3 regions of the Dactylosporangium sp. NPDC051541 genome follow, and region 2 is predicted to be linked to each of the others. Evidence: predicted binding sites of a transcription regulator. Region 2 holds the regulator's gene; each other region holds the start of a gene.
What was found. Region 2 encodes HrcA, which represses chaperone genes, less so after heat shock. Its sites were predicted from a motif close to GGTTNGCACNCTCNNNNNGAGNGTGCNAACC; they were not measured.
Positions count from the first base shown of each region.

Region 1 (9,710 bases), on a different contig from region 2:
AAAGCTGAACTGCTCGTCGTTTAGGTTTGCCGTGCGGCGGGTACCGCTGCGGCATGCCCCGGATGGCCCCCGCTAGCTCACGAGCCCGGCTCGGAACGCCGCCGCTACGGCGTGTGCCCGGTCACGTGCTCCCAGCTTCCGGAACAGCCGGCGAGCGTGCGTCTTGACCGTGTCCTCGGAGACGAAGAGCTCGCGGCCGATCTCGGCGTTGCTCTTGCCGTCCGCCATCCCGCGCAGCACCTGCAGCTCGCGCTCGGTGAGCTCGACCCGCCGCCGCGGGGGCTCGCCGGGGACGTCGCCGCGCTGGGTCGGCACACCCGCACCGGTCACCCGGGCACCGGGCACCCCGACCGCGGTCCTGGCCGCGCCGGGCGGAAGCCCACGGCCCGCCTGCATCATGCCGCCCGCCGCCTGGGTCGGCGCGCCCATCCGGGCCTGCAGCACCGGCTCGCCGTTGCCGCCGCGGCCGACCTGGCTCAGCACCAGCAGCACCGCCTTGGCCAGCGTCGTGACCGGGTCGGCCGTGTCGACGCGGATGACCGCCCGCGCGCCGGCCGCGATCGCCGCGGCGGCCGCCCGGGGCTCCTCCGTGCCGAAGAAGACCACCGTCGCGCCCGGCGCCACGGCCAGCACGCGGCGGGAGAACTCCGCACTGTCGGGCCGGGCCAGCGTCGGGTCCGCCAGCACCAGGTCGGCCGGCTGCTCGGAAAGACGCGCCAGGGCCTCGACCATCGTGACGGCGGTCCGCACCGCGTGTGCCACTCCCAGCCTGGCCGCGGCTGCGGCGACCGTCTGTGCCGCGACCTGTGTTCGCACACACACCAAAATCGTACGCACCGTCGTGCTCCTCTCTCTCGTAGAGAGAAACACGAAAAGGCGAGATCTAGACGCGGTTTCGCCGCGATTGGCCTACGAGAAATTGACCGACGACATGCCGTTACCTGTGGCGGTCTCGCGCGTTGTACAGAGATTGTGCAACGCACGAATTCCAGGCCACACGCCTGGAAGGAGGAGCGAATGACGAATGTTACTCGCCTGCCCGGTCCAATCGCGGACATTTGGGACTGGCAGCGACTCGGCCTGTGCCGCGGGCGGGACAGCGCCCAGTTCTTCCACCCGGACGGTGAGCGCGGAGCGTCGCGAGGCCGCCGGGAAACGGCCGCCAAGAACGTCTGCCGGGCCTGCCCGGTGCGCGCGGAGTGCGCCGCCCAGGCGTTGACCACGCGCGAGCCCTACGGCGTGTGGGGCGGCTTCACCGAGGGCGAGCGGCTCCGGCTGCTGGCCCTGGGCTGGGAGGAGGCGGCGGACCGCCGCCACACCCGGGTCGACGTCGCGCGCCTGGAGGCCAAGCTGGGCCTGCGCCCGACCCCGCCCATGCCGGCCCCGAACGCGGGCGCTCAGCAGCCGCTGCGCGCCGTGCCGGGCCGCCCGGGCCCGACGCACCCCGCGCCGGGCGTGCCTTCACAGCGCCGCCCTCAGGTGTCGGCCGGAAACTCCCGCTCACGCACGGCCGCCCGCTAAAGAGCTACTTCACTTCAACCTCAATGGAGTGCCACCCCGTGGCGCCGTCGGGATCCGGCGGCGCCACGGCGTCTGTCTGGGTGTCGCCGCCGTTGTCGGTGGCCCGCACGGTGATGCGGTGCTTGCCCGGGGTGGCCTGCCACTTGAGCGTCCATTGCCGCCAGGTGTCGATCGACGGCACGGGCAGCAGCGTCGCCGATTGCCAGGCACCGTCGTCAACCCGGATTTCGACCTTGGAAATGCCGCGGTGCTGCGCCCAGGCGACGCCGCCAATCATGATCTCGCCGGCGTGCGGACTGCCCCCGTCCCGCGGCGTGTCGATTCTTGACTCGGTCTTGATCGGCCCCTGGGCGGACCATCCGCGTTTGATCCAATAGGCGTCGAAATCGGCGAACGACGACAGCTCCAGCTCCACGAGCCATTTCGTGGCGGAGACGTACCCGTACAGCCCGGGCACCACCATCCGAACGGGAAAACCGTGCTCGACCGGCAGCGGCTCCCCGTTCATGGCGATGGCGAGGATGGCGTCGCGCCCGTCGAGCAGGGCGGTCGTGGGAGTGCCCGCGGTGAACCCGTCGATCGACCGGCTGACGACCTGGTCGGCGCCGGCTTGGGGCCGGGCCTCGGCCAGCAGGTCGGCGATCCGCACGCCCTGCCACTTGGCGTTGCTGATGAGGTTGCCGCCGACCTCGTTGGAGACGCAGGCGAGCGTGACGTACCGCTCGATCATGGGCCGTTTCAGCAGCTCGTCCCACGTGATGGTGAGTTCCTTCTCGACCCGGCCGTGAATCCGCAGCCGCCAGTCCTCGGTGGTCAGCTGCGGTACCACCAGCGCCGTGTCGATCTGGTAGAAGTCCTTGTTCGGCGTGACGAACGGCGCCATGTCGGGCAGGCTCGCGTCGGCGTCCGGCGGCAGCGGCGCCACGGTGTTGGGCGGCACGCTGGGCAGCTGGACGTTGGCCCGGTCGGCCTCGACCCCGCGCCGCGTCGAGAACCACCGGCTGCCAAACCCGACGACGACGGCCCCGAGCAGCGTGTAACCGGCCGCCCGCAGGAACCCCCGCCGCTCGTCCTCGGTGGCGTTCGCGCTCGCCTCCTGGGTGAACAGCCAGCGCAGCACGCCGGCGCCCGCGGCCGCCCCGAGGAGTGTGGGGATGAAGGCGTACCAGGGCGCGTTGTGCCGGCTGAGGGCGGCGACGATCCCGATAAGACCGAAAACGCCGATTCCGAGGTACCCCCACAAGATCCGCGTCCGCGCCAGCACCCCCACCCCGGCGGCGAACGCGGCCAGGATCACGAGCGTGCCGATGGACAGCGCGAGCTTGTCGTAGGTGTAGAAGACCTCGACCGCGAAGTCCTTGACCTTCGCCGGCACCGCGTCGATGACCACCCCACCCACGCTCACCAGCGGCGACGTGGTGGCTCCGGTGAGAATCGCGACGACTTCAGCGACGCCGACGGCAACGGCGGCGGCCGCGACCCCGGCCAGCGCGGCGAACCTGCGAGTGTGCACGCCCCAAGCATGCGGCGATCGTCCCGGCCGCACCAAGCCATGTAATGGGACGCTAAGAATTGCGAGGGCCCCGAGCGAAGATCGCCCGGGGCCCCTTGTGCATCCGCTCCGGTCAGAAGCCGGGGCCGTGCGAGTGGCCGTGACCGTGCGAGTGGCCGTGGCCACCGCCCGCGGCCGGCTCGGCGGCGGCCGGCTTCTCGACGATCAGGCTCTCCGTGGTGAGCAGGAGGGCCGCGATCGACGAGGCGTTGGAGACCGCGCTGTGGGTCACCTTCACCGGGTCGACGATGCCGGACTTGACCAGGTCGACGTACTCACCCGTGGCGGCGTCGAGGCCGTGGCCGAAGTCGAGCGCCTGGACCTTGCCGACCACGACGTAGCCGTCGAAGCCCGCGTTCTGGGCGATCCACCGCAGCGGCTCGACCAGGGCCTTGCGCACGATCGCCACGCCGACCTTCTCGTCGCCGGTCAGGCCCAGGTCGCCGTCCAGGACGGAGGCCACCTGCGCGAGAGCGGCGCCGCCGCCGGGGACGATGCCCTCCTGGACCGCGGCCTTGGTCGCCGAGATGGCGTCCTCGATGCGGTGCTTGCGCTCCTTCATCTCGACCTCGGTCGCGGCGCCGGCCTTGATGACCGCGACACCGCCGGAGAGCTTCGCGACGCGCTCGTTGAGCTTCTCCTTGTCCCAGTCCGAGTCCGACGCCTCGACCTCCTTGCGGAGCTGCTCGACGCGCGCGGTCACCTCCGACTGGTCGCCGCCGCCGTCCACGATCGTGGTCAGGTCCTTGGTGACCACGACGCGGCGGGCGGTGCCGAGCTGCTCCAGGGTGGCGCTCTCGAGCTTGTAGCCGAGCTCGGGAGCGATCAGCTCGGAGCCGGTCAGGATCGAGATGTCCTGCAGCATGGCCTTGCGGCGGTCGCCGAAGCCGGGGGCCTTGACCGCGACGACCCGGAAGGTCTTGCGGATGGCGTTCACCACGAGGGTCGACAGGGCCTGGCCCTCGACGTCCTCGGCGATGATCAGCAGCGGCTTGCTGTTCTGGACGATCTTCTCCAGGAGGGGCAGGAGCTCCTCGATGGCGGAGATCTTCTGGGTGGTGAGCAGGACGTAGGCGTCCTCCAGGACCGCCTCCTGCGCCTCGCCGTCGGTGACGAAGTGCGGGGAGATGAAGCCCTTGTCGAACTGCATGCCCTCGGTGACCTCGAGCTCGGTGGTGAGCATCGAGCCCTCTTCGACCGTGATGACGCCGTCGCGGCCGACGCGCTCCATGGCCGAGGCGATCAGGTCGCCGATGGTGGCGTCCTGGGCCGAGATGGTGGCGACCTGGGCGATCTCGGTGTGGCTGTTGACCGGGGTCGACTTGTCCTTGAGCGCCTTCACGACGGCGGCCGTGGCCTGGTCGATGCCGCGCTTGATGCCGGCCGGGTTGGTGCCGGCGGTCACGTTGCGCAGGCCCTCGCGGACCAGCGCCTGAGCCAGCACGGTGGCGGTCGTGGTGCCGTCGCCGGCCACGTCGTTGGTCTTGGTGGCGACTTCCTTGACCAGCTGGGCGCCAAGGTTCTCGTACGGGTTGGCGAGCTCGATCTCCTTGGCGATCGTCACGCCGTCGTTGGTGATGGTCGGGGCGCCGAACTTCTTGTCGAGGACGACGTTGCGTCCCCGGGGCCCGAGCGTGACCTTGACCGTGTCGGCCAGGTGGTTGACGCCGTGCTCCAGAAGGTGGCGCGCCTCGTCGGAGAAGCTCAGGATCTTCGCCATGCTTAACGGATTCCCTTCAAAGACGAAGAAAGCGACACCGCCCCGGAGCCGACAGGCGACACAGGCCTCGTAGGTCGAGGCCTAGGTCGGCCGGCGGCGGCTCGCGCCTGTGCACGAGTCCGGGGCGGTGGCCACTGCTTCTAGAACGTTCTTACTTCTCGATGACGGCGAGCACGTCGCGGGCCGAGAGCACCAGGTACTCCGAGCCGGCGTACTTGACCTCGGTGCCGCCGTACTTCGAGTAGATCACGGTGTCGCCGACCTTCACGTCAATCGGCACCCGGTTGCCCTTGTCGTCAATGCGACCCGGGCCGACCGCGATGACGGTGCCCTCCTGGGGCTTCTCCTTCGCGGTGTCCGGAATGACGATGCCCGAGGCGGTGGTCGTCTCAGCCTCGTTGGCCTGGACCAGGATGCGGTCCTCGAGCGGCTTGATCGCAACCTGCGTCGCGGTAGTCACGGGCATACCCTCCTGGGGTATCGAGCTTGCTAATCGAGTGCCCGGTGAAGCCGTCGTCGCGGGTGCCGGCCCCGGCCGGGTATGTCTGGCACCCTCGGCATGAGAGTGCTAACTCGGAGGTTATGCCGGTGGCTAGCACTCCGTCAACTAGAGTGCCAGACACGCCACGAAATCACCCGAGGAAAACCGTGCGCTTAGAGGACGTTCAGGCTCTGATCAGCGCAGACGGGCAGGCCGCACTGGCCGCCGCGGCCGCGCTGCCCGACAGTAATCCGCTCGTCGCGGCCGAGAAGCTGCGCGCGCAGGGCTTCACACCGACCCTAGCCGCCGCGGCGCTCACGCAGACCGAGTTCCGGCGGCGGGGTGCGGCGAAGTTCGGTACCGATGCCGCCAAAATGCTCTTCACCAGGGCCGGCCTGGAACAGGCGACCCGGTCGACGGTGGCCCGGCGCCGAGCCGCTCGACTCGCCGCGGCCGGTGCCACGCGGGTGGCCGACCTCGGGTGCGGGATCGGCGCCGACACGATCGCGTTCGCCCGGGCCGGCATGCGGGTCCTGGCCGTGGACGCCGACCCGGTGACCGCCGCGGTGGCCGAAGCAAACGCCCAGAACCTGCAAATCGCGGATGTTGTACTGATTGAGGCCCGCGACGCCACCACGACGCCCCTGGTCGCCATCGAGGCGGTGTTCTGCGACCCGGCCCGCAGGACGGCGGGCGGCCGCCGGGTGTTCGATCCGCGGGCCTGTTCGCCGCCGTGGGACTTCGTGACCGCCCTGCCCACCCGGGTCCCCATCACTGTGCTGAAGCTCGCACCCGGCATCGACCACGCGCTGCTGCCGAAGGGCGCGGAGGGCGAGTGGGTGTCCGTCGACGGCGACGTGGTGGAGGCGGCCGCGTGGTGCGGGCCCCTGGCCGAGGTGCCGCGGCGGGCGACGGTCATCAAGGGTGACAAGGTTTACCAACTCACCGGCGGCGGCACCCGGCAGGCTCCGGTCGGCCCCGTCGGCGACTTCCTCTACGACCCGGACGGCGCCGTGGTCCGCTCCCACCTGGTGGCGGAGCTGGCCGAGGAGCTGGACGGCACGCTGCTGGACCAGTCGATCGCCTACATCACCACAAAAACTGACATATCCACAAATTTCGCGAAACGCTATGCCATCGTGGACCGGCTCCCAATCGCGCTCAAGAAGCTGCGCGCCGCCCTCAAGGAGCGCGACATCGGCGCCCTGCAGATCCTCAAACGCGGCTCCGCGCACGACGTCGACGACTTGCGGAAACAGCTCAGGCTGCAAGGCCGGGAGAGCGCCTTCCTGGCGCTCACCAGAATTGCCGACGAGCCGGCCGCCCTGCTGCTCAAACCAGTGGATGCCCCAGCCGGCGCTGCAGATCGCTGAGCGTGTCCGCGGCGAGCAGCTCGGGCGGGCGTGACCCGAGCTGCCCCAGCAGGTGCCGCCCGGTGTCCCGGCACATCTCGTACGTGAGCCGGTCGTTCAGCCAGCGCAGCCACTCCACGATGTCGTTGATGTAGAAGGCGACGCTCTGCTCGGAGTTGCGCTGCCGCCGCTCCTCGGCCACGACCAGCAGCGCCGCCGCCAGCCGCCGGTGGGCGAAGTCGTGCCCGGTGAGGGCGTCGGCGAACGCGTCGGCCCGGTGCCGGGGTGTGGTCGGGGCCACGGTCAGTTTCGGGAACGGCGGCTCGCCCGCGGTCCAGACCTGGGCGCTGCGGGGCACGAACTCGGGCTCGAGCACGACCTCGATCCGGGACGCGTGGCCGGGGTCGTCGACCGCGACCAGGACCCGCGGGCAGTGGCTGGTGACCTTGGTGACGAACCGGGACTGGCCGGTGCCCTCCTCGACGCAGAACTTGGCGTCGGGCAGTTTCAGCAGCCCGTCGAAGACCAGCTTGCCGACCCGCGGCCCGGCGCCCTGCCACAGCCGCACTCGGACCGGGCCCACCTGCGGGCGGGCGGCGATGCGCACGTGGTGCTCGGTCGCGGTGACCGCCCCGTCGCCGTCGAACACCGACAGGTCCACGCTGCTCGTCGCGCCCAGGAACAGGTGGCCGTGGCCGAGGTACAACTGGACCGAGCCGATCTGCATCTCGCTATTGTGGGCCAGTGGCGAGCAAGGGCACTCCGGCGACCGCGATGCTGACGCGCGCCAAGATCGCGTTCACCCCGCACACCTACGAGGTCGACCCGCGCGCCGCGTCCTACGGCGAGGCGGCCGCCGCGGCCCTGGGCGTGGAGCCGACCCGGCTGTTCAAGACCCTGGTGACGACCGTCGACGGGCAGCTGACCGTCGGCGTGGTCCCGGTCTCGGCGTCGCTGGACCTCAAGGCCCTGGCGGCCGCAGTCGGCGGGAAGCGGGCCGCGATGGCCGAGCCGGCCGCGGCGGAGCGCGCCACCGGCTACGTGACCGGCGGGATCTCCCCGGTCGGGCAGCGCTCGCGGCTGCCGATCGTGATCGACGCCTCCGCGGAGGAGCTGGCCACGATGTATGTCTCCGGCGGCCGCCGCGGCCTGCAGATCGAGCTCGCCCCGGCCGACCTCCTGCAGGTCACCGGCGCGACCCTGGCGCCGATCGCGTCGCACTGAAACCATGTCGGCTGTGCGGGCATCGGACGAGGACCGGCAGCGCGTGATCGGGGTGCTCCAGCGGCACACCGAGGCGGGCCGGCTCACCCTGGAGGAGTTCTCCGACCGGGTCGGGACCGTGTATGCGGCCAAGACCTTCGACGACCTGCGCGCGGCTGTGGTGGACCTGCCGGCGCTGTCCCCGAAGACACCGACGCCACCGGCCCCGCCGGCCACCCACGACCGCCAGCTGCTACTCACGTTCGGCCTGGCGATCGCCGCCGTGGTCATCATCGGGATCATCTACGCCCTGCTCAAGTGACTTGCCGTGCCACGACCGCCACAGCGCGGCGTAGGCCCCGCCGGCCGCGACCAGCTCGTCATGAGGGCCCAGCTCGCTGATCCGGCCGTCCTCGACGACGGCCACCCGGTCGGCGTCGTGCGCGGAGAAGAGCCGGTGCGCGATCGCGATCACCGTGCGCCCTTCCAGGGCCCCGGCCAGCGACCGCTCCAGGTGCCGGGCCGCCCGCGGGTCGATGAGCGACGTCGCCTCGTCGAGGACCAGCGTGTGCGGGTCGGCCAGGACGAGCCGGGCCAGGGCCAGCTGCTGGGCCTGCGCCGGTGACAGCGACAGCGACGCGGTGTCCAGCCCGTCCGGCAGCGCGAGGGCCCAGTCCAGCGCGTCCACCGTCGCCAGGGCCGCACGCAGCTCGGTGTCGGTCGCGCCCGGCTTGGCCAGGGTGAGGTTGTCGCGGAGGCTGCCGATGAACACGTGGTGCTCCTGCGTGACGAGCGCGACGTGGCCCCGCAGTTCGTCCAAAGGCAGTGCATTCAGCGGTACCGTCCCCAGCTCGATCGACCCCGCCCGCGGCGCGTGAATCCCGGCCAGCAGCCGCCCGAGCGTGGACTTCCCGGCCCCCGAGGGCCCGACCATGGCCAGCCGCTCCCCGGGCCGCACGGCCAGGTCGATGCCGTGCAGGACATCGCGTCCGTCCACATAGGAGTAGCGCACGTCCTTGGCCACCAGCACCTCGTCGACCGGTTTCGGCCCGTCCGCGGGCACCGGCGCCGCGGCCGCCGAGCGCACCCCGATGATCCGGGCGAACGACGCCCGCCCCAGCTGCAGCATGTCGATGTAGCTGAGGATCCGGTCGAGCGGGTCGATGATCGACACGAAGTAGAGGACCGCGGCCGTCACCTGCCCGACCGACGCCCACCCCTCCATGACGAACCAGCCGCCGGCCAGCAGCGTCACCGCGGCCGGGATCGCGTAGCCGAACTCCGACAGCGGGAACCAGACGGTCCGCAGCTTCAGCGTGTACATCGCGGCCTTGTAGGTGCCCGCCAGCTGCTCCTGCGTCCGTTGGACCCGCCGCTGCTGCCAGCCCAGCGTCTCCACGGTCCGCGCGCCCTCGACGGTCTCCGCGAGCCCGTCGGCCATGCGGGCCAGCGCCGCAGTCTCGCGCAGGTAGCCGTCGTTGGCGCGGCGGAAGTACCACCGCGAACTGCAGTAGATGACCGGCACCCCGACCAGCGCCGGCAGCAGCAGAATCGGCCCGACGAGGCCCACGGCGACGAGCGTCAGCAGCATCTGCAGCCCGCTGACGACGATCATCGGCAGCGCGATCTGCACCGAGTCCGACGTCTGCGCCACGTCCCTGGAGGCCCGGCTGAGCAGGTCACCGGTCCCGGCCCGCTCGACCGTCGACAACGGGATGGCGAGCACCCCGTCGACGAACTCCTCGCGCAGCCGGGCCAGCACCCGCTCGGCCAGCTGCGCCGCCACCACCTTCGCCCAGCGCACCAGCACCGCCTGCGCGACCACGAACCCGGCGATGGCCAGCGCGATCCGGTCGACGGTCACGGTCGTGGTCCCGGTCG
Region 1 covers NZ_JBITDU010000011.1:37,731-47,440, forward strand. Annotated here, with positions in the region: gene ACIA8L_RS38365 (DUF5319 domain-containing protein) at 1-8, shown strand, start outside; gene ACIA8L_RS38370 (LuxR C-terminal-related transcriptional regulator) at 73-837, opposite strand; partial or broken gene ACIA8L_RS38375 (WhiB family transcriptional regulator) at 1,018-1,383, shown strand; gene ACIA8L_RS38380 (molybdopterin-dependent oxidoreductase) at 1,526-3,034, opposite strand; gene groL (chaperonin GroEL) at 3,147-4,793, opposite strand; gene groES (co-chaperone GroES) at 4,945-5,259, opposite strand; gene ACIA8L_RS38395 (methyltransferase domain-containing protein) at 5,442-6,647, shown strand; gene ACIA8L_RS38400 (hypothetical protein) at 6,607-7,353, opposite strand; gene ybaK (Cys-tRNA(Pro) deacylase) at 7,371-7,850, shown strand; gene ACIA8L_RS38410 (DUF1707 domain-containing protein) at 7,864-8,151, shown strand; gene ACIA8L_RS38415 (ABC transporter ATP-binding protein) at 8,083-9,710, opposite strand, start outside.
Region 1: groES (co-chaperone GroES) is a predicted target of HrcA. The motif match lies at 5,337-5,367, and genes of this name have one in related genera.

Region 2 (9,710 bases):
GATCTCCCGGCCAAGTGCGGGGCGTGCGGGTATGAGGCCTACCTCAACCCGCGCCCGACCGGCACCGTCGTGCTGGTGCGCGGCGACGGCACGTTCCTGGCCATGCGCCGGGCCCATCCGCCCCGGGAGGGCTGGTGGGACCTGCCCGGCGGGTTCTGCGAGGGCTTCGAGCACCCGGCCGACGCGGCCGTGCGCGAGGCCCGCGAGGAGCTCGGCGTCGAGGTCGAGCTGGGCGAGTTCGCCGGGATGCACATCGGCACATACGAGTTCCAGGGTGAACAGCTGCCGGTGCTCGACTCGTTCTGGGTGGCGACGATCAAGTCCGGCGAGATCGCCCTGGACCCGGCCGAAGGTAGCGAGTATGCCTGGCTGCCGCTGGCCGATCCGCCGGAGATGGCGTTTCCCTCGATGGACGCCGTTTTGCGAAGTTCCGCCGTCCGTAGATCTTAAGTGCGTTTGACTCCTCGAGCCGTCGGGCAATACAAGCTCAACCGCAAAGCACGACCCCCCTGGTTGAGCTTAGTAAAGAGGAGGAAGACCAGTGACTGTCACCGGAATCATCACCGCGCTGATCGTCGGTCTTATTGTCGGCGCGCTCGGGCGGCTGGTCGTCCCCGGCCGTCAGAACATCCCGATCTGGCTGACGATCGTCGTCGGTATCATCGCCGCGTTCCTCGGCACGCTGATCGCGAACGCGGTCGGCATCTCGACCGACACCCCCGGCATCGACTGGGGCGAGCTGCTGATCCAGGTCCTCGTGGCCGCCGTGGGCGTTGCCCTCGTCGCCGGCTTCGCGGGCCGGGGCCGCCGCGCCCTGTAAGTTTCACAGTCTGAAAATGCGCAAGGCCCCCGGTCGGCGAACCGGGGGCCTTGCGCATTTTGCGCGGTGCTTAACGCAGCCAGGGAATCGACCGGTCGAGCAGGCCGCGGGTCTTCAGCTCCTTGCGGAGCGGAATCTCCTCGTCAATGTAACCGTTCCAGTTGATGCCCCAGTAGTTGGCCGTGTGGGTCGCCTCACCGAGCAGCTGGCGCTGCACCGGCGTGCGGTTGTTCCACCACTCGCCGTCTTTGTCGATCGCGATCTCGTCGAGCGTGCGGATCCACCGGTAGGTGTAGCCGACGAAGAGCATCTTGCGGGTGATCGTCGAGTAGTTGGGGGACCGCGAGTGCCAGAGGCGGCGGTCGAAGATGAAGCAGTCACCGGGGTTCGCGGTGATCTCGACGGTGCCCTCGGGGTCCGGGTTGTGCACCGTGGTGTCGGCCGGGCGGGGCAGCGAGTTCCAGAGGTGGCTGCCCGGGATGACCTTGGTGGCGCCGCGGCCGGTCTCCGAGAGGTCGGAGATGACGTAGGCCACCTTCAGCGAGAACATCGGCCGCGGGAGGTTGGGGTCCATCGTCTCCGGGTCGGAGTTCTGCCGGTAGCCGTCCTGGTGCCAGCCCCACGACGGCGGCTCCTCCTCGGAGGTGGGCGGCGTCACGTCGAGGTGGTTGTGGTGCGTGTAGATGTTCCACCCGGCCAGGCCCCACATGTACGGGAAGATGGTCGGCTGGGTCAGCAGGTGCCCGAAGAGTTCGTCGCGGTTGAGGAAGCCCAGCAGGTGCAGCGTGCCGTCCTTCTTCAGGTGCGTCGCCGTGCCGGCCGCGATCTCCTCGGCGTAGACCCGGTCCATCGCGGCCTCGAGCGCGGCCCGGTGGTCCTCGGTGAGGACGTTGCGGACCAGCAGGAAGCCGTTCTCGTGGAACTCCTTGCGGTCGGCATCACTGATCGGCTCGTAGCCGGTGAGGTCGCCGTAGTCGGGTGCAGCGGACGTCATGTCCTCCCCTTACGTTTTCGTGGTGCCCGTGCGCGTTGTCTCGAACGACCGATGGTAACGCGAGGTGTATACGCGGCCGACTCGGGAGTTGGGCACGCGACAATGTCCGAACGGGCGACAACCCGCTGGTCGCGCTGAACGTCAAGGTCTCTAGTAGACCTCGGCGACGACCCGCTCCCCGCCTGGACCGGCGTCGATACCGCCACGCTCCGTCACGTGTGACCACGCTCCGCTCGCCGCCGTCCACTGCATGTCCGCATACACGACGCGCTTGATGCCGCGCTCCTGCGCGTGGGCGACCAGCCAGTGTGCGTACTGCCAGCCCGACTTCGGCTCGCTGACCTTGAGCGCCACCCCGACCAGGTTCGACACGTTCGTCGTCTTGACGGTGCCCCAGTCCAGCTTGAGGCTGGCGCCGAGCGAGCGGGCCGCCTCCGGGCCGCGGCTGGCCTGCTCGGTGACGTTGCACGCGACCGCGCCGGTCACCTCGCCGCTGAGCGCCTTAACCATGATCTCGGACTCGTCGGTCCACTTCTCGTAGGCGTCCGGGAGGGCGCTGCGCTGCACGGCCTGGGCGGCGTCGGTGACGCTCATCTTGTCCCAGCCCTTGACCTTGAGCAGGGCGGTGAAGAACGCGTTGGCGGCGAACCGCGGGTCGGCGATCTGCTCCGGCGTGCCCCAGCCCTGGCTCGGCCGCTGCTGGAACAGCCCGATCGAGTCCCGGTCGCCGCCGCCCAGGTTGACCAGCTTCGACTCCTGCCAGGCGGTGGCCAGCGCGATGACCAGGCCGCGGTGCGGGACCTTGCGGGTCAGCCCGACGGCGGTGATGGTGGCCGCGTTGGCCAGCTGGTCGCTGTCGAGCTCGACCTCGGTGGCGTCCGCGGTGGCCCCGACGGCCGCGTTGCCGGCGTTGACGACGCAGGCCCGGCTGGTGGCGATCCGCAGCGGGATGTCCTGGCTGACCCTGTTGGCGATGACGTATGCGCACAGGGCTACAGCGACCGCTGAAAGCGCCGCGATCGTCAGCAAGCGTCGGGCCCGCACGTCATCACCTCCTCATCAGGTCGAGAAGCGTACGTCCTGAACGCCAGCCTTCACGATCAGGCGGCGCCGTCCGGTACCCAGTTCGGGTTCCTTTTCTCCCGGAATGCCAGCATGCCTTCCCGGCCCTCCGCGGATCCGAAATACGACACAGACAGCTCCGTCAGCGCCCGGATCTGGTGCCGGAACGAGTCGGTCCGCGGCTGCCGCAGCAGGTCCTTGGTGCCGGCCAGGGCCTCGGGGGCGCCCCGGACCAGAGCCGCCACGTAGCCCGCCACGGTCGCGTCCAGCTCCTCGGCCGGCACCGCGGCGTTCACCAGCCCCACGCGCTGGGCGCGCGCACCGTCGAACGTCGCGCCGGTGAGGTACAACTCCGAGGCGTCCCGGGGCGAGAGTCGCGCGAGCACTGTGGCCGAGATCACCGCCGGCACCACGCCGATGCGGACCTCGGTGAACGCGAACGTGGCATCGGTGCTGCACACGGCGATGTCGGCGGCCGCGATCAGGCCCAGGCCGCCGGCCCGCGCCGGTCCCGCCACCCGGGCCACGACCGGCTTGCTGCCCTCCCAGATGGCGGCGAGGACCTCCCCGAGGCGACTGATCGGCGGCTTGCCGGTACCAATCGCAGCCGCTGTTTCTTTGAGGTCGGCCCCGGAGCTGAAAACCGGGCCGGTGTGGGTCAGCACGACCACGCGGACCGCGTCGTCGGCCTCGGCCGCCGCGAGCGCCGCGAGGAGCTCCTCGATCAGGCCCGTGGACAGCGCGTTGCGGTTGGGCGGGCTGTCCAGGGTGAGCGTCGCCACGCCCCGCCCCGTCGACGATCGCACGAGAGACATGCGGGCACACTAGTGAAATGCCCGGAGCACTACCAGAAGGCGAGCCGATGCCCCGCGACGGTGCCCTGCCCGACGGGGTCGCCGACGGCGCCGGTCGGCGGGGCTTCGGGGTCTACGTCCACGTGCCGTTCTGCGCCACGCGGTGCGGATACTGCGACTTCAACACCTACACCGCGAGCGAGGGCGTGCTCAGCGCCGGCTACGCCGACCAGGTCCTGGACGAGCTGTCCCTGGCGGCCAAAGTGGTCGACCCGGCCCGAGTCGACACAATCTTCTTCGGCGGGGGTACTCCCACGCTGTTGCCTGCGGCCGAACTCGCGAGGATCTTGGACGGCATCGACCGGACGTGGGGCCTGTCCACCGACGCCGAGGTGACCACCGAGGCCAACCCCGAGTCCGTCGACCCCGCCGGCCTGCGGGAGCTGCGCGCGGCCGGGTTCAACCGGATCTCGCTCGGCATGCAGTCGGCCGCACCGCACGTGCTGGCCGTCCTGGACCGCCGGCACACTCCGGGCCGGCCCGCCGCGGCCGCCGCCGAGGCCCGCGCGGCCGGGTTCGAGCGGGTCAACCTGGACCTGATCTACGGCACGCCGGGGGAGCGGCCCGAGGACTTCGCGGCCTCCCTCGCCACCGTCGTCGACGCCGGGGTCGACCACGTCAGCGCCTACGCCCTGATCGTCGAGGACGGCACGCGGATGGCGGCCCGGATGCGCCGGGGCGAGCTGCCATACCCCGACGACGACGTGGCCGCCGACCGCTACATCGCCGCCGACGAGACCCTGCGGGCGGCCGGTTTCACCTGGTACGAGGTGTCGAACTGGTCGAAGGACTCGCCCTGCCGGCACAACGAGCTCTACTGGCGGGGCGGGGACTGGTGGGGTCTCGGCCCGGGCGCGCACAGCCACGTCGGCGGGGTGCGCTGGTGGAACGTGAAGCACCCGCACGCCTACGCCGCCCGGCTCGCGGACGCTTTGTCGCCGGCGCAGGCCCGTGAGGTACTGACGCCGGATGAACGGCACATGGAGGACGTGCTGCTGCGCATCCGGCTCGCGGACGGCCTGCCCCTCGATGTGCTGGACGCGGCCGGTCGGGCCGGGGCCCGCGACTGCCTCGCCGGCGGGCAGCTCGACGCCGATGCGTTCGCGGCCGGCCGGGCCGTGCTGACGCTGCGCGGCCGGCTCCTCGCCGACGGCGTCGCCCGGGCCCTGACATGAAGCAGGGGCGGCCGGTGTGGCCGCCCCTCTCCGCACGTCCGGTGCTTACTTGATCATCCGGAAGGTCAGCGGGTAGCGGTACAGCTCACCGTTGTTGGCCTTCACGCCGCCGATGATCGAGAAGACGATGACGACGATCCACGGCACGAACAGCGAGATGAACAGCGTGCACACCGACAGCAGGGCCCCGATGAACAGGATGATGCCCCACGTGATGTGGAAGTTCAGCGCCTCGTTCGCGTGCGCCTTGACCGTCGGCGACTCGTTGCCCTTGGCGAGGAGCGCGACGAGCGGGGCGATGAAGCCGAAGAGCACACCGCCGAAGTGGGCGATGAGCGCCCAGGTCTTCTCGTCGCTGTTGTTGTAGCCGACCGGCGTGAAGCCCGGTCCGCCGGCGGGTGCGCCGTAGGCACCGGCCTGGCCGTACTGCCCGGGCTGCTGATAACCCGACTGCTGGTAACCGCCCGGCTGCTGCTGCTGGTATCCGGGCTGCTGGTATCCGCCGGGCTGCTGCCCGTAGCCGGCACCCGAGGTGGGTGGTGTGCCGTAGGCCCCGCCGCCACTGGACGGCGGCGGGTACCCGCCACCCGACACGGGCGGCTGGGGCGGATACCCGTAGTTAGGGTCCTGCGGCTGGCCGTAGTCCCCCGGGGGGCGAGGTGGTTCACTCATGCCGCCACCGTAGGGGCATCGATCAAGTGGCGCCAGCGACACGACATGACTTCTTTTAGACAACTTTTACCCAGTACAGCGGCGGTGGCGCCGAGGGTCGGCCAAACGATCATCGCGTGCCTGTGGACGCCTGACGTAGACTGGCACTCACCAGTTGGGAGTGCCAGTCTGTGTGCTAGTCCCGGAGGAGGTGCCATGGCCCTTGACGAGCGCAAGCTCGAAGTGCTCCGCGCCATCGTCGAGGACTACGTCGCCACCCAGGAGCCGGTCGGCAGCAAAGCGCTGGTCGAGCGGCACAACCTGCGGGTCTCCCCGGCGACGGTCCGCAACGACATGGCCGTCCTGGAGGAGGAGGGATTCATCCGGCAGCCGCACACCAGCGCCGGCCGGGTGCCCACCGACGCCGGCTATCGGCTGTTCGTCGACAAGCTGTCCCGGGTCAAGCCGCTCAGCCAGGCCGAGCGCCGGGCCATCGAGCGGTTCCTGATCGGGGCGGTCGACCTCGACGACGTCGTCCACCGCACGGTCCGGCTGCTCGCGCAGCTGACCCGGCAGGTGGCGGTGGTGCAGTATCCGAGCCTGTCGCGGGCGAGCGTCCGGCACTTCGAGCTCGTCCCGATCTCCACCACGCGGCTGATGGTGGTGATGATCGCCGAGACCGGCCGGGTCGAGCAGCGCCTGGTCGAGCTGCCGGCCCCGATCCTGGCCGACGACGTCACCGAGCTGCGCCGGCTGATCAACGAGAAGCTGGTCGGCAAGCGGCTGGCGGACACGCCACCCCTGGTCGTCGCCCTCGTCGAGGAGTCGGCGCCGGGACTGCGGCCGCCGATGACCGCCCTTTCGACGGTACTGCTGGAGACGCTGGTCGAGCGGACCGAGGAGCGCATCGCGCTCGCCGGGACCGCCAACCTGGCCCGCGGCGGCCTGCTGGACTTCCAGGGCTCGCTGCGGCCGATCCTCGAGGCCCTCGAGGAGGAGGTCATCCTGCTCAAACTCTTCGGCGAGGTCGAACCCAGCATGACGAGGGTCCGCATCGGCGACGAGAACGAGATCGAGGACCTGCGGACGGCTTCGATCGTGGCCACCGGCTACGGTCCGGGCACCACGATCGTCGGTGGGATGGGCGTGCTCGGCCCGACCCGCATGGACTACCCCGGAAACATCGCGACCGTCCGGGCCGTGGCACGCTACGTCGGCGACCTGCTGGCACAGAGTTGACGGCTACATCAGCGTTGCACTCAGCATCGACTATCTCAGGGGCATAGGACTCAGTGGCGAAGGACTATTACGGGATTCTCGGCGTCAAGCGGGACTCCACAGCCGATGAGATCAAGCGGGCCTACCGGCGGCTGGCCCGCGAGTTCCACCCGGACGTCAATCCGGACCCGGCGGCGCAGGAGAAGTTCAAAGAGATCAACGCCGCCTACGAGGTCCTGTCCGACCCGCGTAAGCGGGAGATGGTCGACCTCGGCGGCGACCCGCTCGCGCCCAGCGGCGGCGGAGGCGGCCCCCAGGGCGGCGCGTTCGTCGGCTTCCAGGACATCATGGACGCGTTCTTCGGCACCCAGTCCGCCCGCGGGCCCCGCCCGCGCGTGCGCCCGGGCGCCGACGCGATCCTGCGCCTCGACCTCGACCTGCACGAGACCGCCTTCGGCGTCGAAGCCCCCATCCAGGTCGACACGGCCGTGGTCTGCACCACCTGCCAGGGCGCCGGCACCGCCCCCGGCACCCAGCCGCAGACCTGCGAGATCTGCCAGGGCCGCGGCGAGGTCCAGTCGGTCCAGCGCACCTTCCTCGGCCAGGTCGTCTCGGCCCGCCCCTGCGCGGCCTGCCAGGGCTTCGGCACCGTGATCCCGCACCCGTGCGCCACATGCGGCGGCGACGGCCGGGTCCGCACCCGCCGCTCGCTCACCGTCAAGATCCCGTCGGGCGTCGAGGACGGCATGCGCATCCGCCTGGCCCAGCAGGGCGAGGTCGGCCCCGGCGGCGGCCCGCCCGGCGACCTCTACGTCGAGATCCACGAGCGCCCGCACGACGTCTACTCCCGCAAGGACGACGACCTGCACTGCCGCGTCACGGTCCCGATGACCGCGGCCGCGCTCGGCACCCGCCTGACCATCAAGACCCTCGACGGCGAGGAGACGGTCGACGTCAAGGCCGGCACCCAGCCGACCTCCACGCTGCGCATCCGCGGCAAGGGCGTCCCCCACCTCCGCGGCGCCGGCCGCGGCGACCTCTACGTGCACCTCGACGTGCGCACCCCGACCCGGCTGGAGCCGGAGCAGGAGCGCCTGCTGCGCGAGTTCGCCCGCACGCGCGGCGAGGAGGTGGCCGAGCTGTCCAAGCAGGGCGGCTTCTTCTCCCGCATGCGCGATGCGTTCAACGGCCACCAGTGAGCCTGCCCCTTTTCCTGATACCGTCGCTGCCGCCCGGCCCGTCATACGTCCTCGACGGGCCGGAGGGCCATCACGCCGCCGACGTGCAACGCCTGACCCCCGGCGAGGCGCTGCTCCTCGCCGACGGCCGCGGTGGCCTGGTGCGCGGCGTCGTCGTCTCCGCGCGCAAGGGTTCGCTGGCCCTGGAGCTGGACTCGCCGACCTTCGAACCCGCGCCCGACCCCGCCCTGACGGTGGTGCAGGGGATCGCCAAGGGGGAGCGCGGGGAACTGGCAGTACAACTGCTGACTGAAGTTGGTGTTGATCGGATCGTGCCGTGGCAGGCGGCGCGCTCCGTAGCGCGGTGGAAGGACGACCGGCCCTTGGAGCGCTGGCGGTCGACCGTGCGCGAGGCGGCCAAGCAGTCCCGCCGCTCGTGGGTTCCCACGGTGTCGCCGGCGGCCACGACGAAGCAGCTGTCCCTCTCCGGAGTGGTTTTCGTCCTGCACGAGGAGGCGTCGGTGCCCCTCTCCGCGGTCCCACTGCCCTCGTCCGGCGAGATCACGTTGGTCGTAGGCCCCGAAGGCGGTGTGGCCCCCGAGGAGCTCGATGTGATCGGCGGGACACCGGTCCGTCTCGGCCGCGAGGTGCTGCGGACGTCGACCGCCGGTGCCGCCGCCGTCGCCGCCCTCTCGGTCCGCCTCGGCCGCTGGTAGGACCTAGCGGAAGTAGCTGGCGCCGTTGAGGTCGAGGATGGCGCCCGAGGACCATTCCGCCTGCGGGGATGCCAGGTGCAGGACCGCCGCGGCGATCTCCTCCGGGGTGGCGACGCGGCCGAACGGGCTCTGGGCTCGGATCGCGTCGCCCTCCGGGGCGGCGAGCAGGTCGGCTACCAGGTCGGTGGCCACGAAACCCGGCGCTACCGCGGACACCGCGATGCCCTTCGGGGCGAGGGCGCGGGCCAGGCTTTGGGTCATCGAGTTGAGGGCGGCCTTCGACGCGCCGTAGGCCGGGTGGTCGGGCTCGCCGCGGTAGGCGCCGCGGGAGCTCACGTTGATGATGCGGCCGCCCTGGCCCAGGTGCCGGGCCGCGCACCAGCAGACGTTCGCCGGGGCCAGGAGGTCGACGGCGAGGGTGTCGTGCCAGGCCCGCTGCCATTCCTCGTAGTTCACGTCGAGGATCTTGTGCTCGATGTAGACGGCGGCGTTGTTGACCACCACGTCCAGGCCGCCCAGGGCTTCGGCGGCCCGGTCGACGACGGTGCGGACCGCGTCCGGGTCGGACAGGTCGCCGAAGACGACTGCGTGGCCTTCGGCGGGCAGACCGAAGTCGGCGGGGGTGCGGCCGTGGACGGCCACCCGGTCGCCGGCGGCGGTGAAGGCCTGGGCGATCGCGGCGCCGATTCCGCGGGCCGCGCCGGTGATCAAGACCCTGCGAGCTGTCATGCGCGAAATAGTATTCCGGGATGAAGGTGTCGCAGCGGTATGAGCGGATGGTTCGGGAGACCCAGGCCGACGCCCGGGTTCCCGGGCTGAGCGTGGCTGTCCATCGGGCCGATCGGCCGCTGTGGACGTTGCAGGTGGGCGAGGGAGTGGACGCCTCCAGTCAGTTTCGGATGGGGTCCATCACCAAGACGTTCACGGCCGTGCTGGTCATGCAGTGCCGGGATGAAGGGCTGCTCGGCCTCGACGATCAGATCGCTCGGCACCTGCCGGTCAAGGCGCACGGGGAGCTCACCGTCGGGCGGATGCTGTCGCA
Region 2 covers NZ_JBITDU010000006.1:197,050-206,759, forward strand. Annotated here, with positions in the region: gene ACIA8L_RS27430 (NUDIX domain-containing protein) at 1-450, shown strand, start outside; gene ACIA8L_RS27435 (GlsB/YeaQ/YmgE family stress response membrane protein) at 542-820, shown strand; gene ACIA8L_RS27440 (phytanoyl-CoA dioxygenase family protein) at 891-1,814, opposite strand; gene ACIA8L_RS27445 (hypothetical protein) at 1,965-2,858, opposite strand; gene ACIA8L_RS27450 (enoyl-CoA hydratase-related protein) at 2,915-3,691, opposite strand; gene hemW (radical SAM family heme chaperone HemW) at 3,709-4,905, shown strand; gene ACIA8L_RS27460 (DUF4870 domain-containing protein) at 4,951-5,577, opposite strand; gene hrcA (heat-inducible transcriptional repressor HrcA) at 5,773-6,795, shown strand; gene dnaJ (molecular chaperone DnaJ) at 6,849-7,973, shown strand; gene ACIA8L_RS27475 (16S rRNA (uracil(1498)-N(3))-methyltransferase) at 7,970-8,668, shown strand; gene ACIA8L_RS27480 (SDR family NAD(P)-dependent oxidoreductase) at 8,672-9,397, opposite strand; gene ACIA8L_RS27485 (serine hydrolase domain-containing protein) at 9,418-9,710, shown strand, end outside.

Region 3 (9,710 bases), on a different contig from region 2:
CGTCGCGGCGCTCCGGGCGGACCGGCCCGAGCTGCCGCCGCTGTGCCGCTACCAGTACGAGCGGCAGTTCGAGGTCCCGGCCCCGGCCACCAAGCGGTCGTTCTACCTGGCGCGGCACGGCGACGAGCCCGTCGGTGTGGCCCAGCTCGACCTGCCGCACCTCGACAACCTCGACAAGGCCCACGTCGACCTCTACGTGCGCCCCGACGCGCGGCGGCAAGGGATCGGCCGCGCCCTCTACACCCACGCGCTCGTCCCGGCCCGCGCCGACGGTCGTACCAGCGTCCTCGGCTTCAGCCCCGAGGGTGACGGCCCCAACGGATTCGCCGCCGCCGCCGGCCTGCGCAACGGCCTGCTCGACGCCCGCCGCCGCCTCGACCTGGCCGACATCGACGACGCCGCCCTCGACCACATGTACGCCGAAGGCCTCGTCAAAGCGGCCGGCTACCGGCTGGTGCAGTGGAGCAACGAGCTGCCGGAGGAGTACGTCGAGGACCTCGCCGCGCTCGACAGCTCCTTCCTCGCCGAGACACCCATGGGCGAGCTCGACTACGAGCCGGAGCAGGTCGACGCGGCCCGGCTGCGGCAGCTGTACCGCGCGTTCGCCGCCTGGGGAGCCCGGCGCTACGAGTGCGGCCTGGTGCACGAGGCCACCGGCCAGCTCGTGGCGTGGACGGCGCTGCGGGTCGCGAAGACGGTCGACTGGCACTGCTGGCAGCTGATCACCCTGGTCCACCCGGCCCATCGCGGCCACCGCCTCGGCCTCGTCGCCAAGGTGGCCAACCTGCGCACGCTACGCGCGGCCGAGCCCGCCGTCACCGTGATCGACACCTTCAACGCGGCCGACAACTCCTACATGATCGCGATCAACGAGGCCATGGGCTTCCGCTTCCGCGACACCTGGGCCAACTGGCAGGGCCCCATGCCCGCCTGACACCCCAACACCGATCCGCTCGTCACCCGCCGCCCACCCCGCCCGTTCACCGCCGCTGTGCCGCTGTGCCGCTGTGCCGCTGTGCCGCTGTGCCGCTGTGCCGCTGTGCCGCTGTGTCGCTGTGTCGCTGTCGGGGCGGCCGGGCGGTCTGCGTGTTGCGGGCCGGGCGGTCAGTGTCGTGTGAGCCGGGCGGTCAGCGCCTTGCGGGTCGGGCGCTCGGCGGTGCGGCGCCGGTCCGGTCGGGCGCGGCGCTGGTCGCGTGGCGGGTTGCTCTCTCGCGGGAAGTCGTCAGACGGTCGGCGGGCCCGCTCCACGGTGGCAGGATGGCGCCATGGAGAACTCACACCCCATGTTCACCAGCCACGCCGACACGCTGGAGCGGGCGCTGACCGCGATCGCCGAGCGTGCGTACTGGTCCAACTATCCCGAGTCGCCCAGTCCCCGCGTCTACGGCGAGCATGCCGCCGCGGAGGGGGAGGCCGCGTTCCGGGCCTACCTCGGCACCGATTTTCCGCTCAAGGACCAGCCCGGGATCACCGACTGGGTCGCGACCGAGAGTTCGCCGTTCGGGATCGCGCTCGACGTGCGGTACCCCCGAATCGATCTTGATCTTGGTTTTGCCGCCCTCGCCGAAGGAATGCCGGCGTGGCGGGCGGCCGGGCCGCAGACCCGGGCCGGAGTGGGCCTGGAGATTCTCGCGCGTCTGCACAAGGCCGCGTTCGAGCTGGCCAACGCGGTGCACGCGACGACCGGCCAGGCCTTTGTGATGGCGTTCCAGGCCGGCGCGCCGCACGCGTTCGACCGGGCCCTGGAGGCGATCGCCTACGCCTACCGCGAAATGACCCGCACGCCGGCCGTGGCCGACTGGGAGAAGCCCGCCGGCAAGGGCCAGACGTTGAAAATGTCGAAGACCTTCCATGTGGTACCGCGTGGAGCCGCGCTGGTCATCGGCTGCAACACGTTCCCCACGTGGAACTCGTACCCGGGCTTCTTCGCGTCCCTGGTCACCGGCAACCCGGTGATCGTCAAGCCGCACCCGCGGGCCGTGCTGCCCCTGGCGATCACCGTGAAGATCGCCCGCGAGGTGCTCGCCGACGCCGGCTTCGACCCCAACCTCGTGCTGCTGGCCGCCGAGGGGACCGGTGAGGGGCTGGCCAAGACGCTCGCGCTGCGGCCGGAGGTGCGCATCATCGACTTCACCGGCTCGACCGAGTTCGGCGACTGGCTGGAGGCCAACGCCCGCCAGGCCGTCGTCTACACCGAGAAGGCCGGCGTCAACACCGTCGTCGTCGACTCGACCGACGACTTCGCCGGAATGTGTCGCAACATCGGGTTCTCGTTGGTGTTGTATAGCGGCCAGATGTGTACCACTCCGCAGAACATTCTCGTGCCCGTCGGCGGCATCGCGACGAACGAGGGGCACAAGAGCATCGACGAGGTTGCCGACGGTATTGCCGGTGCCGTGCGGGCGCTCACGGCGGAGCCCGCGAAGGGCGTGGAACTGACCGGCGCAATCGTGAACGACGGCGTTCTGGAGAGGCTCCAGAAAGCGGCTTCCGTCGGCGCCGCGGTGCTCGAATCATCAGACGTTTCACATCCGGCTTATGCGACCGCGACTGTGCGTACACCGCTCATCCGGAAACTCGGTGCCGGTGACGAGCAGACGTATGGCACGGAGTGGTTCGGGCCCATTTCCTTCGTTGTCGCCACCGATTCCACGGCGGGCAGTTTGCGGATCTTCGGGGCCACCGTCGGCCGGAAGGGCGCATTGACCGCTTCGGTCTATTCGACTTCGCCGGAGGTCCTCGACGCGATGGAAGAGGCCGCTCTGCTTGCTGGTGTGCATTTGTCAGTCAACCTGACCGGCGGCGTCTTCGTGAACCAGTCGGCCGCGTTTTCCGACTTCCACGCCAGCGGCGCCAATCCGGCCGCCAATGCCGCGCTCACCGACGGTGCGTACGTCGCGAGCCGTTTCCGCGTTGTCCAGTCACGCCGTCACGTGTAGGCGCGAAGGTTACTAACACGTAGTCGCCGGGCGATGCTTGCCTTCGCAACGGAAAATTGCGGAGAAGGCATGCTCGGCGACCTTTTACAGCTGTTTGATTCGTGACCTTGCTGTCCGATTTGGGCCTGTCGGCAGTCGGGTTACTCCTGTACCGTGCGGTTCGGTCATCGTTCTCGCGTCGGAGTCCACCCCCGGAACCGGCGGTTGTGGCCGACGACCCGGAGCTGGTCCCCACAACCAGCCGAGGTAGCGCAGGACCGAAGTAGAGGAAGTGCACCGTGGCACAGGGCACCGTCAAGTGGTTCAACAGCGAGAAGGGCTATGGCTTCATCGCGGTCGACGGGGGGCAGGACGTGTTCGTCCACTTCTCCGCGATTGAGATGGACGGCTACAAGTCGCTGGAGGATGGGCAGCGCGTCGAGTTCGAGATCGCGCAGGGTCAGAAGGGTCCGCAGGCCGAGCAGGTTCGTCTGCTTGCCTGAACCCAGCTCCTCTAACAACCCGCCGGGGCACCGTTCTCATTGACGAGGAGCGGTGCCCTGCGCGTATTTGTTGCCCGCTCCATTTAATGCCCGTTTTATTCCTATTCATGGATCGCGCCGTTATTTCCGGCGCCTTTGCGGCTCGTCCGGCCGCCGCGCGGCCCACGTCCGGCGCCGATCGCCCGGTCCGCCGCCTTCCTCCCGGCCTCGCCGGACACCCTCCAGATCACCTGTCGCGGGGCTTCCGTTTGCTTGCACTCGACCGGCCAGAGTGCTAAACAAGGACTTGGCACTCGCAACCGGTGAGTGCCAAGGTCGGGACGGTGCAGTCCTCCGGTGGGCAACCACCTGAGGCTGGTCGTCGCGGGCTCATCCGGCCCGACCGCCGAGGTCCCGCTGGGTCCTCGAAGGTGTGAAATGCAGGCGGTGCGCCGCCGGCCCCACGGGGTCGAGGCGAATCGTGAGTGTCCAGGAGGACAACGCCGAATGGCCAAGATTATCGCGTTCGACGAAGAGGCGCGCCGCGGCCTCGAGCGGGGCATGAACACCCTCGCTGACGCCGTCAAGGTGACGCTCGGCCCCCGTGGCCGCAACGTCGTCCTCGAGAAGAAGTGGGGCGCGCCCACCATCACCAACGATGGTGTGAGCATCGCCAAGGAGATCGAGCTCGAGGACCCGTACGAGAAGATCGGCGCCGAGCTGGTCAAGGAAGTCGCGAAGAAGACCGACGACGTCGCCGGTGACGGCACGACGACGGCCACCGTGCTGGCCCAGGCGCTGGTCCGTGAGGGCCTGCGCAACGTGGCCGCCGGCGCGAACCCGATGGCCCTGAAGCGCGGCATCGAGGCGGCTGTCGCCTCCGTCGCCGACGAGCTGTCCAACCTCGCCAAGGACGTGGAGACCAAGGAGCAGATCGCCTCCACCGCCTCCATCTCCGCCGGTGACACCACGGTCGGCGAGATCATCGCCGAGGCGATGGACAAGGTCGGCAAGGAAGGCGTCATCACCGTCGAGGAGAGCAACACCTTCGGTCTCGAGCTCGAGCTCACCGAGGGCATGCGCTTCGACAAGGGTTACATCTCCCCGTACTTCGCGACCGACAGCGACCGGATGGAGGCCGTCCTCGACGACCCCTACATCCTCATCGTCGAGTCGAAGATCTCCGCGGTGAAGGACCTGCTCCCGGTGCTGGAGAAGGTCATGCAGGCGGGCAAGCCGCTCGCGATCATCGCCGAGGACGTCGAGGCCGAGGCCCTGGCGACCCTCGTCGTGAACAAGATCCGCGGCACCTTCAAGTCGGTCGCCGTCAAGGCCCCCGGCTTCGGCGACCGCCGCAAGGCCATGCTGGCCGACATCGGCATCCTGACCGGCGGCCAGGTCATCAGCGAGACCCTCGGTCTGAAGATCGAGAACGCTGACCTCGGCCTGCTCGGCCGCGCCCGCAAGGTCGTCGTCAGCCGCGACGAGACCACCATCGTCGACGGCTCCGGTGACGCCGAGGCGATCAACGGCCGGGTCGCCGAGATCCGCGCCGAGATCGAGAAGAGCGACTCCGACTACGACCGCGAGAAGCTGCAGGAGCGCCTGGCCAAGCTGGCCGGCGGCGTTGCGGTCATCAAGGTCGGCGCGGCCACCGAGGTCGAGCTCAAGGAGCGCAAGCACCGCATCGAGGACGCCGTGCGCAACGCGAAGGCGGCCGTCGAAGAGGGCATCGTCCCCGGCGGTGGCGTGGCCCTCGTGCAGGCCGGCAAGACCGCGTTCGACAAGCTCGAGCTGACCGGCGACGAGGCCACCGGCGCCAACATCGTCAAGGTCGCGCTGGACGCCCCGCTGCGCCAGATCGCGGTGAACGCGGGCCTCGAGGGCGGCGTCGTCGTCGAGCGCGTCCGCAACCTCGAGCCCGGCCACGGCCTCAACGCCGCGACCGGCGAGTACGTCAACCTCCTGGCCGAGGGCATCATCGACCCGGCCAAGGTGACGCGCTCGGCGCTGCAGAACGCCGCCTCCATCGCGGCCCTGTTCCTCACCACGGAGGCCGTGGTGGCGGACAAGCCGGAGAAGGAGAAGGCCCCGGCCGCCCCCGGCGGCGGCGACATGGACTTCTGAGTCCACCAGCTCCACACGAAGCGGGCCGACCCTCCGGGGTCGGCCCGCTTTGCTGTGCGCCACCCCCGAACCGCCGGGAACTCCGCCCGCCCGCCGTCCAGCGCCAGCTCACTCGCTGCGCGCGCCCCGCGAAAGTCGGGCGCTCCGCATGGGGCCGACCCTTGGGCGCCAACTCGCTTGCTGTGAGCGTTCACGAAGAGTCGGCGCTCCGCGAAAAGTCGGGCGCTTCGCACCACGACTTTTCGGATTTATACCCCGACGGCGGATAAGTCGAATTTGCGCGTTTTCGGCATCGCTTTGGGGCACTTCGGCTGGGCCTTCGTCGTCGACCCACTGACCGTCGAACGTCACGCTGCCGATCCGCTGCCGATCCGCTGCCCATCCGCTGGCCGTCCGCTGATCCGTCCACCGATTCGCTTCTCGCTCGCCGATCCGTCCGCCGGCGTCACATCGTGCGGCCAGCGTGTCGTGGGGTTCGGACCGCTGTCGGTTGTTGCCTTGCGCTGCCGTGCCGGGCGTCGCTGGCAGCGGCTCGCCGTTGCCGTTGCCGCCGCTGCCGTCGTCGTTGCCGCTGCCGTTGCCGTTGCCGTTGCCGCCGCCGCCGCCGCCGCCGCCGTCGTCGTTGCCGTTGCCGTTGCCGTCGCCGTTGCCGTTGCCGTTGCCGTCGTTGCCGTTGCCGCCGCCGTGGTCGCCGTTGCCGCCGCCGCCGTCGCCGTCGCCGTCGCCGTCGTCGTCGTCGTCGATGGCAGTGGCTCGTCGTTGGCGGTGGCTCGTCGTGGCTCGTTGTCGCGGTCGTGTCGTTTGGGTGGCGGGTGTTTCGTGGTCGTAGCGCAGCGGTGGAGCGATATTGGGTGCCTCTGGGAGGTGGGAGGTCCGTAAGGTGGGGGCCTATGGGGTGGGAGGCGCTTGGGCGGTGGGGGGCGGATGCGGCTCGCGTTGAGCGGCTCTCCGGTGGGGTGGCCAATGATGTGTGGCGGGTGCGGGTTGATGGGCGGCCGGCGGTTGGGCGGCTCGGGCGGCGGAGTGATGCTGATCTTGCTTGGGAGACTGGGCTGCTGCAGTACCTCGACCGGGAAAGGTTGACGGTGCCGGTGCCCATTCCGACCGTGGACGGGCGGTTGTTCGTCGACGGGCTGGTGGTGATGACCTTTCTGGAGGGTGGGCCGCCGGAGACGTCGGACGACTGGCGGCGGGTGGCGGGGGCGCTTCGGGAGCTTCACCGGGTGACGTCGGGGTGGCCGCAGCGGCCCGGGTGGCGGTCGTCGACCGACCTGCTGCACGCCGACTCTGGGACGAAAGTCGACCTCAACGCGATGCCTGCGGAAGGGGTTGCTCGCTGCCGGGCGGCTTGGGCTCGGCTCGCCGGGCGGGCGGCTTGCGTCGTGCACGGCGACCCGAACGCCGGCAACGTGCGGATCACGGCGGATCGCGTCGGACTGATCGACTGGGACGAGGCGCATGTCGACGTGCCCGACCTTGACCTGGCGCTGCCGGACAACGCCGCTGGGCTCGACGACGAGGCCTATGACGTTGCCGGGCAGGCGTCGGCGGCGTGGGAGGCGGCGGTTTGTTGGGACGACGAGTACTCGAAGCGGCGGCTCGCTGCAGTGCGGGCGGTCTGACCATCGCGTGACCTGGGGCGGGTGTCAGGGCTCGGAGTCGTACGACATCGCCGCGCGGACGTCGGTGGCGTGAGCGGTGGCCGGCCGAAGTGCGGGCGCTCCGAAACACGTGATCCGAGCGGACGTGCTGGGAGGCGCGGCTCGCTGCAGCGCGGGGGATCTGGGAGAAGCGTGTGACCTGGGCGGACGTCGTGGGAAACAGTTAGGTATGTTTACCAAATGATCGTGGAACTCGACGCTGGGGCGGTCGGGGTGTTGCTGGCGCGGGGGCTTGACCTGCCCGAGGACGCGGCTGAGGCACCGGTGCTGGCGGCTCGGCTGGCGGCACCGCCCCGGGGGCGGCAAGTCGTGCGGTTGGGGACGGGGGACGGTACCGCCGCCGCGTTTGCCTCTATCAGTGACACCGACCCGCAGCTCGGCCACGTCGAACTGCTCGCGGTCGCGCCCGAAGCCCGCCGCCGCGGTGTCGGGGCCACGCTGCTCCGGGATGTGGAGCGGCGACTGGCCGGGCTCGGTGCGACGCGCGTCCGGCTCGGTGGCAACCCGCCGTGCTATGCGTGGCCGGGCATCGATGTGCGGTACACCCCGATGGTTTGTCTGGCTCGTAGCGCGGGCTACAAGATGACCGACACCGCCTGGAACATGACCGCGGACCTGCGCGGCCCAGAGCTCGACGGGCCGGTGGACGAGTCGCGGCTGGAGGCCATGGGGGTGAAGGTCGGGCCCGCCGGTCCGGACGCGCCGGAGTGGGTGCGGGCCATCTGGGGTGACGGCTGGGCGTGGGAGGTCGAGCAGAGCCTGGGCCGCGCCGACGCCGGCTGCTACGTGGCCGTGCGGGACGGTGAGATCCTGGGCTTCGCGGCGTACGGCGCGAATCGTCCGAGCTGGTTCGGTCCCATGGGCACCGCGCCGGCGGCGGAGGGGCTCGGTGTGGGCCGGGTGCTGCTGCGCCGCTGCCTCGCCGACCAGCGCGCGGCCGGGCACGACACCGCGCAGATCGGCTGGGCCGGCCCGATCTCGTTCTACTCGAAGGCGGTCGCGGCCCGGGTCGAGCGCGTATTCTGGATCTACACGAAGACGCTGTAGAGGCCGGGAAACGCATGTGGGGCAGGCCGTGGGTTCGCCACCGACCTGCCCCGCACACGTGCCGCCGTCACCCGTGATCCCCCGTTATGCCACGGGCGACGACGTCGTCTGGATAGAGCGCCTCACATGTCCGGCTGGTTCCCGCGCTTCTTCTGCATCGCGGTCTGGTCCTGCTGGGTCTTGGTGCGGGCCCGCATCGTCGCCGTGTTGGCGGTGGTGGACTCGCCCGACATGATGTCGCCCGACATGATCGAGTCCGGCGTGCTCATCGTGTCGTCGGTCTGGTCCAGGTATCCGAGGTCGTCCTCGCTGCGGTGCATGCCGCGCTCGATGCCCTGGCTGTCGAAGTTGTCGTTCTTCTTTGACTTGCCCATGGGTCCCCCCTCATGTCGGCCCAGCTTCACCATATGAGGACGGTTCGCATGTTGCCGGCAAAACGCGCATTTCGGGGCCGGACCGCACCTTGCCTTTAGGGTCTGGTCATGGACGTGATCGACGGCCACAACGACCTGCCCTGGCGCCTGCGCGTCCGCGACCCCGAGGGCCGCCTGGACCTGAGCGAAGACCTCACCGGTACCGGCCTGCACACCGACCTCCCCCGTCTGCGCCGTGGGGGAGTGGCGGCGCAGTTCTGGAGCGTGTACGTCCCCAACGACCGCCCCGAGCCGCAGGCCGCGATCAACGTCGTCGAGCAGGTGGAGCTCGTGCAGCGCCTGGCCACGCGCTACCCGGACACCCTCGCGATCGCCCGCAGCGCCGCCGAGGTCGACCGGGCGAGAGCCCAGGGCCGGATCGCGTGCCTGCTGGGCGCGGAGGGCGGTCACTGCATCGACAACTCGCTGGTCGTCCTGCGCGCACTGCACCGGCTCGGCATCCGCTATCTCACCCTGACCCACTCCCGCAACACCGGCTGGGCCGACAGCGCCACCGACACCCCGGCGCACGGCGGCCTGTCCCCGTTCGGCCACGAGGTGGTGCGGGAGCTGAACCGCCTGGGCATGCTCTGCGACCTGTCCCACGTGGCGACCACCACGATGCATGCGGCGCTCGACACGACGACGCATCCGGCGTTCTTCTCGCACTCGTCGGCCCGCGCCCTGTGCGACCACCCGCGCAACGTCCCCGACGACGTCCTGACCCGGGTCCGCGACTCGCAGGGCGTGGTGATGGTGACGTTCGTACCGTTCTTCCTGCGCGACGCCTGCCGCCAGTGGGGTGAGGAGCTGACCCGGGTCGAGGACGCGCTCGAGCCACCCTGGGACACCCCGGCCTTCCTGCGGCAGCGCCAGGCCTGGATCGACGCGAACCCCTGCCCGCCCACGTCGGCCCGCGATGTGGCCGACCACGTCGAGCACGTCCGCGCCGTCGCCGGCCTCGACGCCGTCGCGCTCGGCGGCGACTTCGACGGCACCGAGCTGGTCCCGAGCGACCTCCAGGACGTGTCGGCGTATCCGGCCCTCTTCGCCGAGCTCGGA
Region 3 covers NZ_JBITDU010000001.1:323,309-333,018, forward strand. Annotated here, with positions in the region: gene ACIA8L_RS01480 (GNAT family N-acetyltransferase) at 1-934, shown strand, start outside; gene paaN (phenylacetic acid degradation protein PaaN) at 1,266-2,939, shown strand; gene ACIA8L_RS01490 (cold-shock protein) at 3,218-3,421, shown strand; gene groL (chaperonin GroEL) at 3,908-5,527, shown strand; gene ACIA8L_RS01500 (hypothetical protein) at 5,804-6,406, shown strand; gene ACIA8L_RS01505 (phosphotransferase enzyme family protein) at 6,418-7,149, shown strand; gene ACIA8L_RS01510 (GNAT family N-acetyltransferase) at 7,369-8,235, shown strand; gene ACIA8L_RS01515 (hypothetical protein) at 8,358-8,609, opposite strand; gene ACIA8L_RS01520 (dipeptidase) at 8,718-9,710, shown strand, end outside.
Region 3: groL (chaperonin GroEL) is a predicted target of HrcA. The motif match lies at 3,706-3,736, and genes of this name have one in related genera.